DNA from 3 places in the Lysinibacillus sp. GW823-FHT02G10 genome. Region 2 is predicted to be linked to each of the others. Evidence: riboswitches for the same ligand, from Rfam matches in the RefSeq annotation. Region 2 holds a riboswitch; each other region holds the start of a gene.
The links. Region 2 has a riboswitch for lysine ahead of AC1RFD_RS21070 (amino acid permease). Riboswitches for the same ligand answer to the same signal wherever they lie in the genome.
Positions count from the first base shown of each region.

Region 1: another riboswitch for lysine. It lies ahead of AC1RFD_RS11275 (aspartate kinase); the one in region 2 lies ahead of AC1RFD_RS21070 (amino acid permease).
Region 3: another riboswitch for lysine. It lies ahead of AC1RFD_RS05960 (transporter substrate-binding domain-containing protein); the one in region 2 lies ahead of AC1RFD_RS21070 (amino acid permease).

Region 1 covers NZ_JBXAJI010000002.1:271,807-276,096, forward strand. Annotated here, with positions in the region: gene AC1RFD_RS11265 (succinate dehydrogenase cytochrome b558 subunit) at 1-285, opposite strand, end outside; gene AC1RFD_RS11270 (YslB family protein) at 558-992, shown strand; gene AC1RFD_RS11275 (aspartate kinase) at 1,091-2,317, opposite strand; lysine riboswitch at 2,451-2,628, opposite strand; gene uvrC (excinuclease ABC subunit UvrC) at 2,736-4,290, opposite strand, start outside.
Region 2 covers NZ_JBXAJI010000012.1:3,083-7,372, reverse strand. Annotated here, with positions in the region: gene AC1RFD_RS21075 (response regulator transcription factor) at 1-154, opposite strand, end outside; gene AC1RFD_RS21070 (amino acid permease) at 307-1,770, opposite strand; lysine riboswitch at 1,853-2,029, opposite strand; gene AC1RFD_RS21065 (CynX/NimT family MFS transporter) at 2,208-3,416, shown strand; gene AC1RFD_RS21060 (hypothetical protein) at 3,484-4,014, opposite strand; gene AC1RFD_RS21055 (nitric oxide synthase oxygenase) at 4,066-4,290, opposite strand, start outside.
Region 3 covers NZ_JBXAJI010000001.1:1,132,222-1,136,511, forward strand. Annotated here, with positions in the region: gene AC1RFD_RS05950 (2-oxoglutarate dehydrogenase E1 component) at 1-566, shown strand, start outside; gene odhB (2-oxoglutarate dehydrogenase complex dihydrolipoyllysine-residue succinyltransferase) at 657-1,919, shown strand; lysine riboswitch at 2,260-2,446, shown strand; gene AC1RFD_RS05960 (transporter substrate-binding domain-containing protein) at 2,566-3,423, shown strand; gene AC1RFD_RS05965 (amino acid ABC transporter permease) at 3,594-4,290, shown strand, end outside.

The sequences.
Region 1 (4,290 bases), on a different contig from region 2:
CATCCAGTTACGGTACGTGCTGAAACGTCCTGTGTTTGGTGTAGCAGTGAATGCAATGTAGACACCATAGAATGCGTGGAACATTAATGGAATATAGATGACAATCCATTCAACTAGGATAAGGAATGGAATCTTTTCCATTACTGCGGTAGCATCGTTGTAACTTTCTGCCCCGCCTGTTGCTGTAAAGTTAATGAACAGGTGCATCGTTAAAAACAGACCTACTGGAATGATCCCAAGTAGAGAATGTAAGCGACGCCATAAAAACTCTCGATCTTTCGACAAGACTGTTACCCCCCTTAGTACTTAAAATAGCACAACAAAAGAAGTCATCATTTTGTAAATGATACTTCATTGACTGTGTATTTCATCATGGTACAATATTATGACATGTTTATTGTACTCTCAAGAGCTACGAGCGTCAAGGCAACTCGGAGTTTTTCATAGAGCTTATTAAAGAACTAATCTAGTACATGATGCGTCGTTTTTTCTCGAAAAATCTATCATTACTTTATTACCGTTAAATTTTAAGAAAATTCTAAGAAAGAAGGATAACAATGTTAAACACTCCATCTCCTACAATCTCATCATTTGGCTATGAGATCATTCGTGATCATATTCTATCTTCTATACTTGGTAAACATGAAGATGACGTCCTTTATTGGGCAGGTAAAGAGCTTGCTCGCAAGTTCCCATGTAAAAGTCAAGATGAACTTATCGCATTTTTCGCAGATGCCTGCTGGGGTACATTAGAACTCATAAAGGAATCAAAAGATGGACGTATTTTCCAGTTGACAAATGACCCTGAAATTCTTCAAATAAAGCAGCGTAGCTTTAAACTTGAAGCAGGATTTATAGCAGAGCAAATTCAACTAGCTAAAGGCTACCTGACAGAATGCTATAATGAAAAACGGGAAAAGCAACAATACGTCATGTTTACAGTCAAATGGGACGTTAAAGAACGTATTATGAATACCATTCCCACAGAATAATTAAAAAGGATTGTCTCCCATTAAAGAATGGGATGACAATCCTTCTTTTTTCTTCCTTTTATTTCGGTCAATTACATAAAATGCTGTTTCTTCTATTATTATATGTAAAGTGCTTGCTCTAAATTAAACTCATCATGGAGAGCATTAGCTGCTTGGATCATATCATCCTGTGGTACAACAACGGACACTTTTATTTCAGAAGTACTAACCATTTTTACAGGGATATTTTCACGACGTAACCGATCAAACATACGAGCAGCAACGCCTGGATTGGAAGCCATGCCTGAACCAATAATAGAAACTTTTGCTAGTCCAATTTCGAAGTCAGCAAAACTAAATCCAAGTGATAATTTACTATCCTCTAAAACACGTAATGCTTCCGCAAATTCCTCTTTTAAAATGGAAAACGATACAGTTGGCTTCAACCCATCAATAATGGCTTGGACAATAATATCTACATTAATACGGTTCTCTGCAAGAACCGTAAATATATCTGCTAATGAAGCATTGGAAAAAGCATCATACCCTACTGTTAAACGAATAATATCTGATTCAAATGCAACACCACGAACGACTAAATTTTTTTCCATTTCCACTTCCTCCTTCAATAAAGTGCCTACTGATTCTATTAAACTTGAACGTATAATAACAGGCATTTGAAATTTCTTCGCTAACTCCACCGCACGAGGATGTATGATATGAGACCCTAAATTCGATAATTCCAACATTTCATCATATGAAATTTCTTGAAGCTTTTGGGCATTGGGAACATATCGTGGATCTGCTGTATAAACACCATCCACATTTGTATACATATCTACTCTCTCCGCTTCCAACGCTATGGCAAGTGCAACAGCAGCTGTTTCAGCTCCACCTTTTCCAAGCGTGGTGATATTGTGCACTTCGTCAATCCCTTGTTCTCCAGCAATAACCACAATTTGTCCCTGTGCAAAATGTTCTTCCATACGACTAATATCTATATAGTCGATACGAGCATGTCGATACATACCATCCGTATGTATACCAGCTTGCCATCCAGTTAGAGACACAGCCTCATAGCCTGCTTCCTGCAAAGCGATGGTAAATAAAGCACTAGATAATTGAGATCCAGTTGACAAAACTGCATCTAATTCTCTTTTCGACACATCGTCAGTTAGTTGGTGTACCATCATTTTCATCTCTTTCGCAGTGTGTCCCATCGCTGCAACGACCACTACTACATCCAATCCTTTGTCCTTTTCAGCAATCGCTTTCCTAGCAGCCTCTTGGATTTGTTCAGTAGAAGCTAATGCAGCTCCTCCAAACTTCATCACGATTTTAGCCATTTCTTTCGTTCTCCCTTCCAGTTCATGTATTTCACCAAATTATGGGGGGTAAAACCGTTTCTAGAAAACTAAAAGGCAGCCTCCACATAACGTGAAAGCTGCCTATAACATGTACAATAATCGTAACTTGCGCATGTGTGATAGCTCTCCGAAACGTTTAGAATCGACAGTCTTACATTTCTTAAATGCAAAACCAGTACAACAATGGAACAACAATCCTGTACTTCGGCAAGCTCCCCTTTCACACAATATCTCTGGACTTGTCCATCCTCCATCGTGTTACTCTTGAATCTTGCACCTCTATCATCACTTTAAAGTGAATGTATTCAATTCATTAAGCCTTTGCGTAAACAAACTAGTCACGCAGTTGACTCTTCATAACATTGAAAACAATGTTATTTATAACCATAGCACATGCCTATTCCTTTGACAATGATTGTTGCTGAAAATAGCTAAAAATTTGGCTTGCTAAATTAGCGGGCATCCCAGCCTCCTGTAATGCTAGCTCGCTCGCCTCTCGAATTTTTTTGACTGAACCGAAATGTTTAAGCAGCTGTTGCTTTCGTTTTGGTCCTACCCCTTCAATATGATCTAATACAGATTGAATGGCATGCTTCTCATGCTGTTGACGCAAGAAGGTAATAGCAAAGCGATGGACTTCGTCTTGAATTCGTTGTAATAAATAAAAGCCATCACTTGTACGTTTTAAGCTAATCACTTCTGGTGGATCACCAAACAAGAGCTGAGATGTATTATGCTTATCATCCTTGGCTAAACCAGCAATCGGTATAACAAGACCAAGCTCATCTTCTAGTACTTCACGGGCTACTTCCATTTGTCCCTTACCACCATCAATTAAGACTAAATCTGGTAATGGTAGTCCTTCCTTTAAAACACGTATATAGCGACGACGTATAACCTCCTGCATTGCACCGTAATCATCATGCTTGGCTGCTGTACGCGTTTTATATTTTCGGTACTCCTTTTTCGCAGGCTTCCCATCAATGAAAACAACCATAGCAGACACTGCATCCGTTCCATGCATATGACTATTATCAAAAGCTTCAATTCGTAAAGGTGTACTAATACCCATTGCTTCACCAAGTGCCTCACAAGCACCAATCGTACGTTCTTCCTGACGCTCTATTAGCTGGAATTTAGCTGCCACAGCAATTTCAGCATTTTTGGTAGCTAATTCAACCAATTCCTTCTTTTGACCTCTTTTCGGTGTGAGCACTTTAATTTCTAATAATTCTGTTAAGATAGCTGCATCAATGGCTTGTGGAATAAAAATTTCTTTTGGCTTAATATGCTCTGGCTTTTCATAAAAGCGCCCAACAAATGTTAAAAATTCTTCCTCTGCATCTTGATAGATGGGGAAAATTGAGACATCGCGCTCAATCAGCTTTCCTTGGCGTACAAAGAAAACCTGAACACACATCCATCCTTTTTCAACAGCATAGCCAAATACATCTCGATTTGTTGTATCACTTGAAACTATTTTTTGTTTCTGCATAACCGTATCAATATGGGCAATTTGGTCTCGGAATTCCTTCGCTCGCTCAAATTCCAGGTTTTCTGCAGCTGCTAGCATTTTAACTTCAAGCTCTTTTTTGACTGCCTCCACACCACCATTTAGAAACTTCGTCATATCCTCAATCATTTCTTGATAAACCTGACCTTCAATTTCCTTCACACAAGGTGCTAAGCATTGACCCATGTGATAGTACAAGCAAACCTTGGAAGGTAATTGTACACATTTGCGCAGCGGATACAATCGATCCAATAGCTTTTTCGTTTCACTTGCTGCATAGGCATTCGGATAAGGACCAAAATATTTTGCCTTATCCTTTTTTACCTTCCGTGTCGTAATCAGACGAGGATGTTTTTCATTCGTAATTTTTAAATATGGATAGGTCTTATCATCCGTTAACATGACATTATATTTTGGATCATGTAATTTGATGAGATTC
Region 2 (4,290 bases):
AGATGACCAAATCAAAGATATTTTGCAAACAATTTTGTAATGCCTCTTCGCCATTAGTCGCTGTTGTGACCTGGAAACCTTCCATCGTTAAGTAATTATCAACCATTTCACGAATGGCTTCATCGTCTTCTACAAGTAAAATATGCTTTTGCACTATGATGCACCTCTCCTATCAAACCCAATTTCCATATGTATATTACATTACCATATTTATGATGTTTGATTAGAGAGATTTTGTTTATGAGTGTTGAAAAAAGAGCTGATCCATAAACCATCACTCTTTGGTTTATAGAACAGCTCTATTATTTAATCTTCAACTTTTAAATCACAATCTTCAAGTGGAAGCATTTTTGTTTTGTGCTTTAATTTATAGCCAAACCATAATGCTAAAAATAATGGAATCCCAATATACGAAACAAGGATACCGTACCAATCAATCTTATCGCCTGTAAAGGCTGTGTAATTTTGTCCAATGACTACGATCATACAAACTGTAAAAGCAAATAATGGTCCAAACGGATATAATTTGGCTTTATAAGGTAATAACTTTGGATCTAAGCCTTGTGCATCAAACGCTCGGCGGAAACGATAATGACTAAACGCAATACCTAGCCATGCAATAAAGCCAGACATTCCAGAAGCATTTAATAGCCAGATATAAACCACTCCATCGCCAAAGAAGGATGCCAAAAATGCTAAACAGCCTACAGCTAATGTTGCCATAAGTGCATAAATCGGAATACCTCTACGACTTAGCTTTGCAAAAAATTTAGGTGCATGTCCATCCACTGCTAATTGCCATAACATACGAGAAGATGCATATAGTCCTGAATTTCCTGCTGACAGCATAGCCGTTAAAATAATGGCATTCATTAATGAAGCAGCAAAGGCAATACCTAGGCGGTCAAACACTAGTGTAAACGGTGATACTGCGATATCTTCTGATAATAAACGTTCGTCTGTAAATGGAATTAACATCCCAATTGCACCAATCGCTAAAATATAAAACAAAAGAATACGCCAAAATACAGATTTAACAGCCTTCGGAATATTTTTACCAGGATCATCTGTTTCACCAGCTGTAATTCCTAGTAATTCTGTTCCTTGGAATGAAAATCCTGCAGCTAGGAAAATACCAAATGTAGCAAGGAAGCCACCATGGAATGGCCCATCACTAACAAAGAAATTAGTGAAACCTACAGGAGCCTGCCCACCTAAAATACCAAAAATCATTAGTAAGCTAATGATAATAAAAACAATAACCGTTGCTACTTTAATCATGGCAAACCAATATTCACTTTCACCATAACTTTTTACGGATAGTAAATTAAACGTCAATACCACAGCAATAAATAATACTGTCCAAAGTGCTGATGAGCTATCTGGGAACCAATATTTCATAATTAATGACACAGCAGCAATTTCGGCAGCAATGGTGATTGCCCAGTTATACCAGTAGTTCCAGCCTAATGCAAAGCCCAAGGCAGGATCTACAAATTTGGTTGCATACGTACTAAATGAACCTGAGGATGGCATATAGGCAGCCATTTCCCCTAAGCTTGTCATTAAAAAATACACCATAATACCAATTAAAGCATAGGCAAGCAATGCTCCTCCAGGACCTGCCTGAGCAATTGCTCCTCCACTGGCTAAAAATAGTCCCGTACCAATTGTACCGCCTAAAGAAATCATTGTAATATGACGGCTTTTTAATTCTTTTTTCAGCTTCGGTGCTTTATGTCCGAGCTGATTTACTTTTATTTCACTCACGATATAGCTTCCTTCCTATTTATGAGGCAAAAAAATGCCATCACATATACACTGTGATGGCTACATTAATCCTCAGTTTTTCCTACATGATAGCTCAACACGTTGTGCAAACGTGACAGTTCTGTTCCTTTCGGAGACAGCCCCAGCATGAGGTTTTCAAGTCCCCTCACACTTCGGCAATATTTCCTTTCAACTAATTTCATCAATGCTTGTCATTTCAATTAGCATACTTATAAATATCGCGACCTCTACCTCAATACAAACATGAGGCATATAATTATTAAATTTATGATGTTTATTATACTAACATAAGACCATAGACATTTCAATACAACCACAAATGTTCTGTATTTTATGAATCTTCTACTATTTTTAATAGTGTGATAAAGTGTTATAGTAGTTCAATTAGAATGGTTATTATTAGGGGGGATTTTATTTTGACTACAAATGATCATTCCACTAGTTTTCCAAGTAAAAAAATTAGCTGGAAAGGAACAACCTTACTTTTAGTCTTTGGAGTTATCTTTATAGCCTCTACATTACGAATGCCACTAACTGTTGTTGGCCCAATTATATCCTTTATCCGTGAAGATCTTGGAATATCTAATGTTTTGGCAGGCTTTCTAACAACGATACCATTGCTGGCTTTTGCTGTTATATCTCCATTTGCACCAGTTGTAGCACGCAAACTAGGGCTTGAGCTAACATTATTTTTATCCACTTTTCTCTTGGCTTTAGGAATTGTCCTACGTTCACTTGGTACTACAGAATTACTTCTATTGGGTACTGTGCTAATTGGCGTAGCCATTTCTTTTGGAAATGTACTAATTCCAGGATTATTGAAGTTGAAATTTCCCTATCATGTGGGTTTATTAATGGCCTTTTTCACCATGTCCATGAATTTTACTGCTGGCCTTGGTGCTGGTATTAGCTATCCGATAGCTAATTCATCGTTAGGCTGGCAAGGTGCACTTTCCATTGCACTCATACTCGTTCTAATTACAATCTTAATTTGGATACCTCAACTAAAATCAAATAAACCAGAACCAGTTACTACATCTAAGAAGACCAGTACACCTTTATGGAAATCACCTGTTACTTGGGCTGTCACAGGGGCAATGGGTTTACAGTCTTTATTATTCTACACAACAGCAGCTTGGATACCTGAGATCTATATTGCTCAAGGTTTAGCACCTGATAAAGCTGGCTGGATGTTTTCAATCATGCAATTCTCACAAGTACCAATGGCCTTAGCAGTGCCTATTATTGCTGGTAAAATGACTTCTCAACGCCCACTTGTATTGATGTTTACATCCTTCTATTTAGTAGGCTTTGTTGGGGTTGTCATGGAATGGACAAGTCTTGGGGTACTGTGGATGGTTCTTCTAGGGTTAGCAGGTGGTTCTTCATTTGCCCTAGCAATGATGTTCTTCACTCTCCGTACTCGTACTGCATTTGAAGCAGCAGATTTATCAGGCTTTGCACAATCTTTGGGTTATTTATTTGCCGCAATTGGTCCTATTCTTTTTGGCTACTTGCATGATTTATTTGGCGGCTGGAATATTGCGGGATGGCTCTTTGTCGTTGTAGCAATGTTACTCTTCTTTTGCTCAATGAGAGCCTCTAAGGATGAATATGTGCATTAAAATTAAATAAAGCAGGTGGATTAGATTCCTCCATCTGCTCTATTTCTATATAGTGTTTACACATTACTTAATTGTCGGGTTGCTGGAGTAATGTTAGCAATTCAGCAAGGCATTCTGATGCTTCATTATTACGAGCTGTTATAGTAGAAAAAATAGGAACAGCCTCTTGTAAAAGCATATAACTATAATAGTAATAGCCTACAAAAGCTTGCTCCTCATAGCCCTTTGGCGTTTCTTTCTCCCACTCCTGCTCATCATTATCCTCATTTTCTATCCACAAATAGTTGACGTCTAATAGCTCCTGCATATTTTTAACAGTATTGACTGGCTCGAGATAATCCTTGGTAATAGCATGTGCCACAGCTAAATATAACTGTACCTCTTGTAAGGAGACAACCTCTAATTTTTTACTAGTAAGCTTTTTTAGCAGGACAAGCAAAACCCATGGTGTCACCTGCCACAGTGTACCTTGATGTTCAATTAATTCAGCTAGTTGTGTGTATTGCTCCTGTTCTATCAGCTTAGGAATGGCTGTACCTCTACCATAAGGTGTCGTCAATTGTCTCCATGGGATATTGGGAATTTGCTGATTTAACATAGTAAGCGCCCTCTCTCATCAAAAGTATTGAAAGTAAACAATTCCTTTACACTAATAGCATGGTTTTTGGTAAAAATAATTTGGTGTATGATAAATATTTACATAGGGTTTATGGAATATATGAGTTGTGGCAGGGGAAAGTGGTGGGATTAACCATGTCCAGTTGCCTGTAACTTCTCTTCCTGTTGATTTTTCTGCCTCCTCAAACAATTTAAACTGCTGAGCTGCTGTATGATGATCAACAATGCTCACACCATCTTCTTTAAATGAGTGAAG
Region 3 (4,290 bases), on a different contig from region 2:
CAGGAAACTACTACCACTTATTACGCCGTCAAGCAGCATTATTAGGTACAGAAGGGGTACGTCCACTTGTAGTCGTATCACCAAAATCATTATTACGTCACCCATTAGCTGCGGCGAATGCTGAGCAATTAGCAAATGGTTCATTCCAAGAAGTGATTGAACAACCAGGCTTAGGGGCTAAACCAGAAGCTGTAGAGCGTATCGTTTTAGGTACAGGTAAAGTGATGATCGACTTAGCAGAGCGCGTGAAAGACGGCGAAGGCTTCGATCACCTACACATTATTCGTGTAGAACAACTTTACCCATTCCCAAAAGAGCAAGTAGCTGGTATCATTGCTAAGTATCCTAATGCAAAAGAGATTGTTTGGGTACAAGAAGAACCTAAAAACCAAGGCTCATGGAATTATGCATTAGAAACATTATATGAACTTTCAGAAGGTAAAAAACTTCGCTATGTAGGCCGTCCTGCAATGAGCTCAACTTCTGAAGGGGATGCAGATTCTCATAAAGCAGCACAAGCAGCTCTTATTGAAGAAGCGGTTGCTGAGCCAGTAAAGGTTAAATAATATATATCAATTTTTGAAACCGGGCTACTTGCCCTTAAGCAGTAGCCCTTCTATGTGCGTCATGCACGTTAATCAAAGGAGGAAATGAAAGTGGCTGAAATTAAAGTCCCTGAATTAGCAGAATCGATTACAGAAGGTAGTATCGCACAGTGGGTAAAAAAAGTGGGCGATCGCGTTGAAAAAGGTGAATTCATCGTTGAACTTGAAACAGATAAAGTAAACGCTGAGATCATTTCTGAAGAAGCAGGTGTATTAACACAAATTTTAGCTGAAGAAGGCGATACTGTACTAGTTGGTCAAGTTATCGCAGTAGTAGAAGCAGGCGAAGGCGCAGCAGCAGCTCCAGCAGCGGCAGCACCAACTGAGGCAGCACCTGCACCAGCAGCGCCACAAGCAGCACCTGCACCAGTTGCAGCAGCTCCAGCAGTAGAAGAAACTTCTGGTGAGCGTGTAGTTGCATCTCCAGCAGCACGTCGTCTTGCACGTGAAAAAGGTATTGACCTTGCAGCGGTATCTCCAGTAGATCCACAAGGACGTGTACGTGTACAAGATGTAGCAGCTCATGGTACAGCACCAGCTGTAGCACCAGCAGCAGCACCTACATCCGTAGCAACTTCAGGAGGCCCAGTAGTATTCACACCAGCAGCTAATTCTGACCGTGTAACAATTGAAAAAATGAGCCGTCGTCGCCAAACAATTGCAAAACGTTTATTAGAAGTTAAACAATCAACAGCAATGTTAACAACATTCAACGAAATTGACATGACAAACATCATGGCACTTCGTAAACGTAAACAAGAAGAGTTTGTAAAAGCAAACGACATCAAACTTGGTTTCATGTCATTCTTCACTAAAGCTGTTGTTGCAGCACTGAAAAAATACCCATACGTAAACGCTCAAATCTCTGGCGATGAAATTCATTTAAATAACTTCTTTGATATCGGTATTGCTGTATCGACTGAAGAAGGTTTAGTCGTACCAGTTGTACGCGATGCAAATAGCAAAAACTTTGCAGAAATCGAAAAAGATATTGCTAACTTAGCGACAAAAGCTCGTGATAAAAAATTAGGCTTAAATGACATGGCTGGTGGATCATTCACAATCACAAATGGTGGTGTATTCGGTTCATTAATGTCAACACCAATTATGAACGGTACGCAAGCTGGTATTTTAGGTATGCACTCAATTGTAAACCGTCCAGTTGCAGTAAATGGTGAAGTTCAAATCCGTCCAATGATGTATGTAGCACTTTCATACGATCACCGTATCATCGATGGTAAAGATTCTGTAGGATTCTTAAAAACAGTTAAAGAATTAATCGAAAATCCTGAAGATTTATTATTAAATTCATAATTCCATTAAACCCTGCGAACAATGTTCAGCAGGGTTTTTTGTATGACGAAAGGTATTGACCGATTCTATGCTTGAAAGAGTACGAATGTTACATCGTTTAGAGGAGCAAAGAAAGAAAAAAACGCAACTTTTCTTACATATAGAACATACTCTATAATAAATATTTGTTGTAATTTTCAGAAATATCAACAAAAGTTCAACGATTTAAAGTGGAAGCAGAACGCACAATATCCTAATATTGTCATTAGTCAGAAAAATGTTAAAATCGTCTTGACGAACATATTAGTTTTATAGTAGTATCTAAATATCAATTAAATAAACAAACCTCACGAATTGTTACCAGTGAGGTAGAGGCGCGGTATTTATTAGTTCATTGTTGAGTAAAAGCAAGCGAAGACGCAATGAAGAAGGAAATATCGCCGAAGTATAAAAGGAGCTCGTACTTTTATACTGGGTCTGCAGTGAATAAGTGCAGGACTGTCCTAGTAAATGGATTTCCAGATTTACTAGGTTGTGCTATCTCGGAAACATGGAAATTATAGTGAGGATTTGGGCAACTGTCATAAAAGGTAAGACCTAAGTTCAATAAACTTAGGTCTTTTTTAGTACAGTTGTCTTATTTTTTTACAGAAAAGGGGAGTTTTTCATGAAAAGAAAATGGTTGTTAGTAATGATCTCTATCATGACGGCAATTGTGCTAGCTGCATGTGGCGCAAGTGACAAAAAAGAGGGCGGTTCAAGTGATGCTGGAACTGACAAAGAAGAAGGTGGCGGTGAATTCCGAATTGGAATGGAGGCTGGCTACCCACCGTTCAACTGGACACAGCAAGACGATGCAAATGGCGCAGTGAAAATTGCGGATAATGCAGAGTATGCAGGTGGCTATGATGTACAAATGGCAAAGAAAATCGCTGAAGGTCTAGGCAAAGAGTTAGTCATTGTTAAAATGGAGTGGGACGGTTTAGTTCCAGCGCTACAATCAAACAAAATTGATGCAATTATTGCAGGTATGTCACCAACAGAAGAACGCAAGAAAACAATTGATTTTACAGAAAACTATTATACTTCTGATTTTGTTATGGTTATTAAAAAAGGTAGCAAATATGAAGGCGCAAAATCGATTCAAGACTTCTCAGGTGCTAAAATTACATCACAATTAAATACATCAAACTACACAGTTATCGATCAAATTAAAGGCGTAGAAAAGCAAACAGCAATGGAGAGCTTCCCAGCAATGCGTGTGGCGTTGGAAGCAGGTAAAATTGATGGCTATGTAGCTGAACGTCCAGAGGGCATTTCGGCTTCTGCTGCCAACGATAAATTCACATATGTAGCATTTGAAGAAGGCTTTGATACAGACCTATCAAATACTTCAATTGCTGTAGGCTTACGTAAAGATGACGCAAATCGTGAAAAAATCAATGAAATCCTAAAAGGCATTTCAGAAGATGATCGTCAAGCGATTATGGAAGAAGCTATTTCTCAACAACCCGCAGCACAATAATGACATGGCACGGACTAGCAATTAGTCCGTGCATGATCATTTCATCATTATCAAAATGAGAACCTCTCTACATAATGATAATGTCCTAGCGTGACAAATCATAGAATAGTAGAAAGAGCTAGGACACAAAAGAAATAAGCGAGCAAGATGACATTGTTAGGAGGAACATCATGAGTCTTGAATGGATACTTTCAATTATTGAAAACAACTGGCAAATGTTTTTACGAGGTGCGTATTATACGTTACTGATTTCGAGTATTAGTACAATTATTGGTGCATTTATCGGATTTTTCATCGGAATTATGCATACGATTCCAGTTCGTAAAAAAGGTGTGAAATTTTATAGCTTAAAGCTCATTAATTTTATACTAACATGCTATGTTGAATTTTTCCGTGGTACACCAATGATTGTACAAGCTATGGTTGTCTACTACGGATTAGATATCGCATTCGGTATCGATATGCACTTTATTACAGCAGGTATTTTAGTCGTTTCCCTCAATACTGGGGCATATATGGCAGAAATTGTTCGTGGCGGTATTGTATCCATTGATAATGGTCAATACGAGGCAGCATCAGCAATTGGCATGAATCACTTCCAAATTATGCTTCATGTTGTCTTACCACAAGTAGCGCGTAATGTTTTACCAGCGACAGGTAACCAATTAATCATGAATATTAAAGATACAGCCGTATTAAATGTCATTGGAGTAACGGAATTATTCTTCCAAACAAAATCAATTTCGGGTAACAACTTCCGTTATTTCGAATCATTCTTCGTTGCATGTGTTCTTTATTTCATCATGACATTTACCGCATCTCGCATCCTTCTGTATGTTGAAAAACGTCTAGATGGTCCTGATGCCT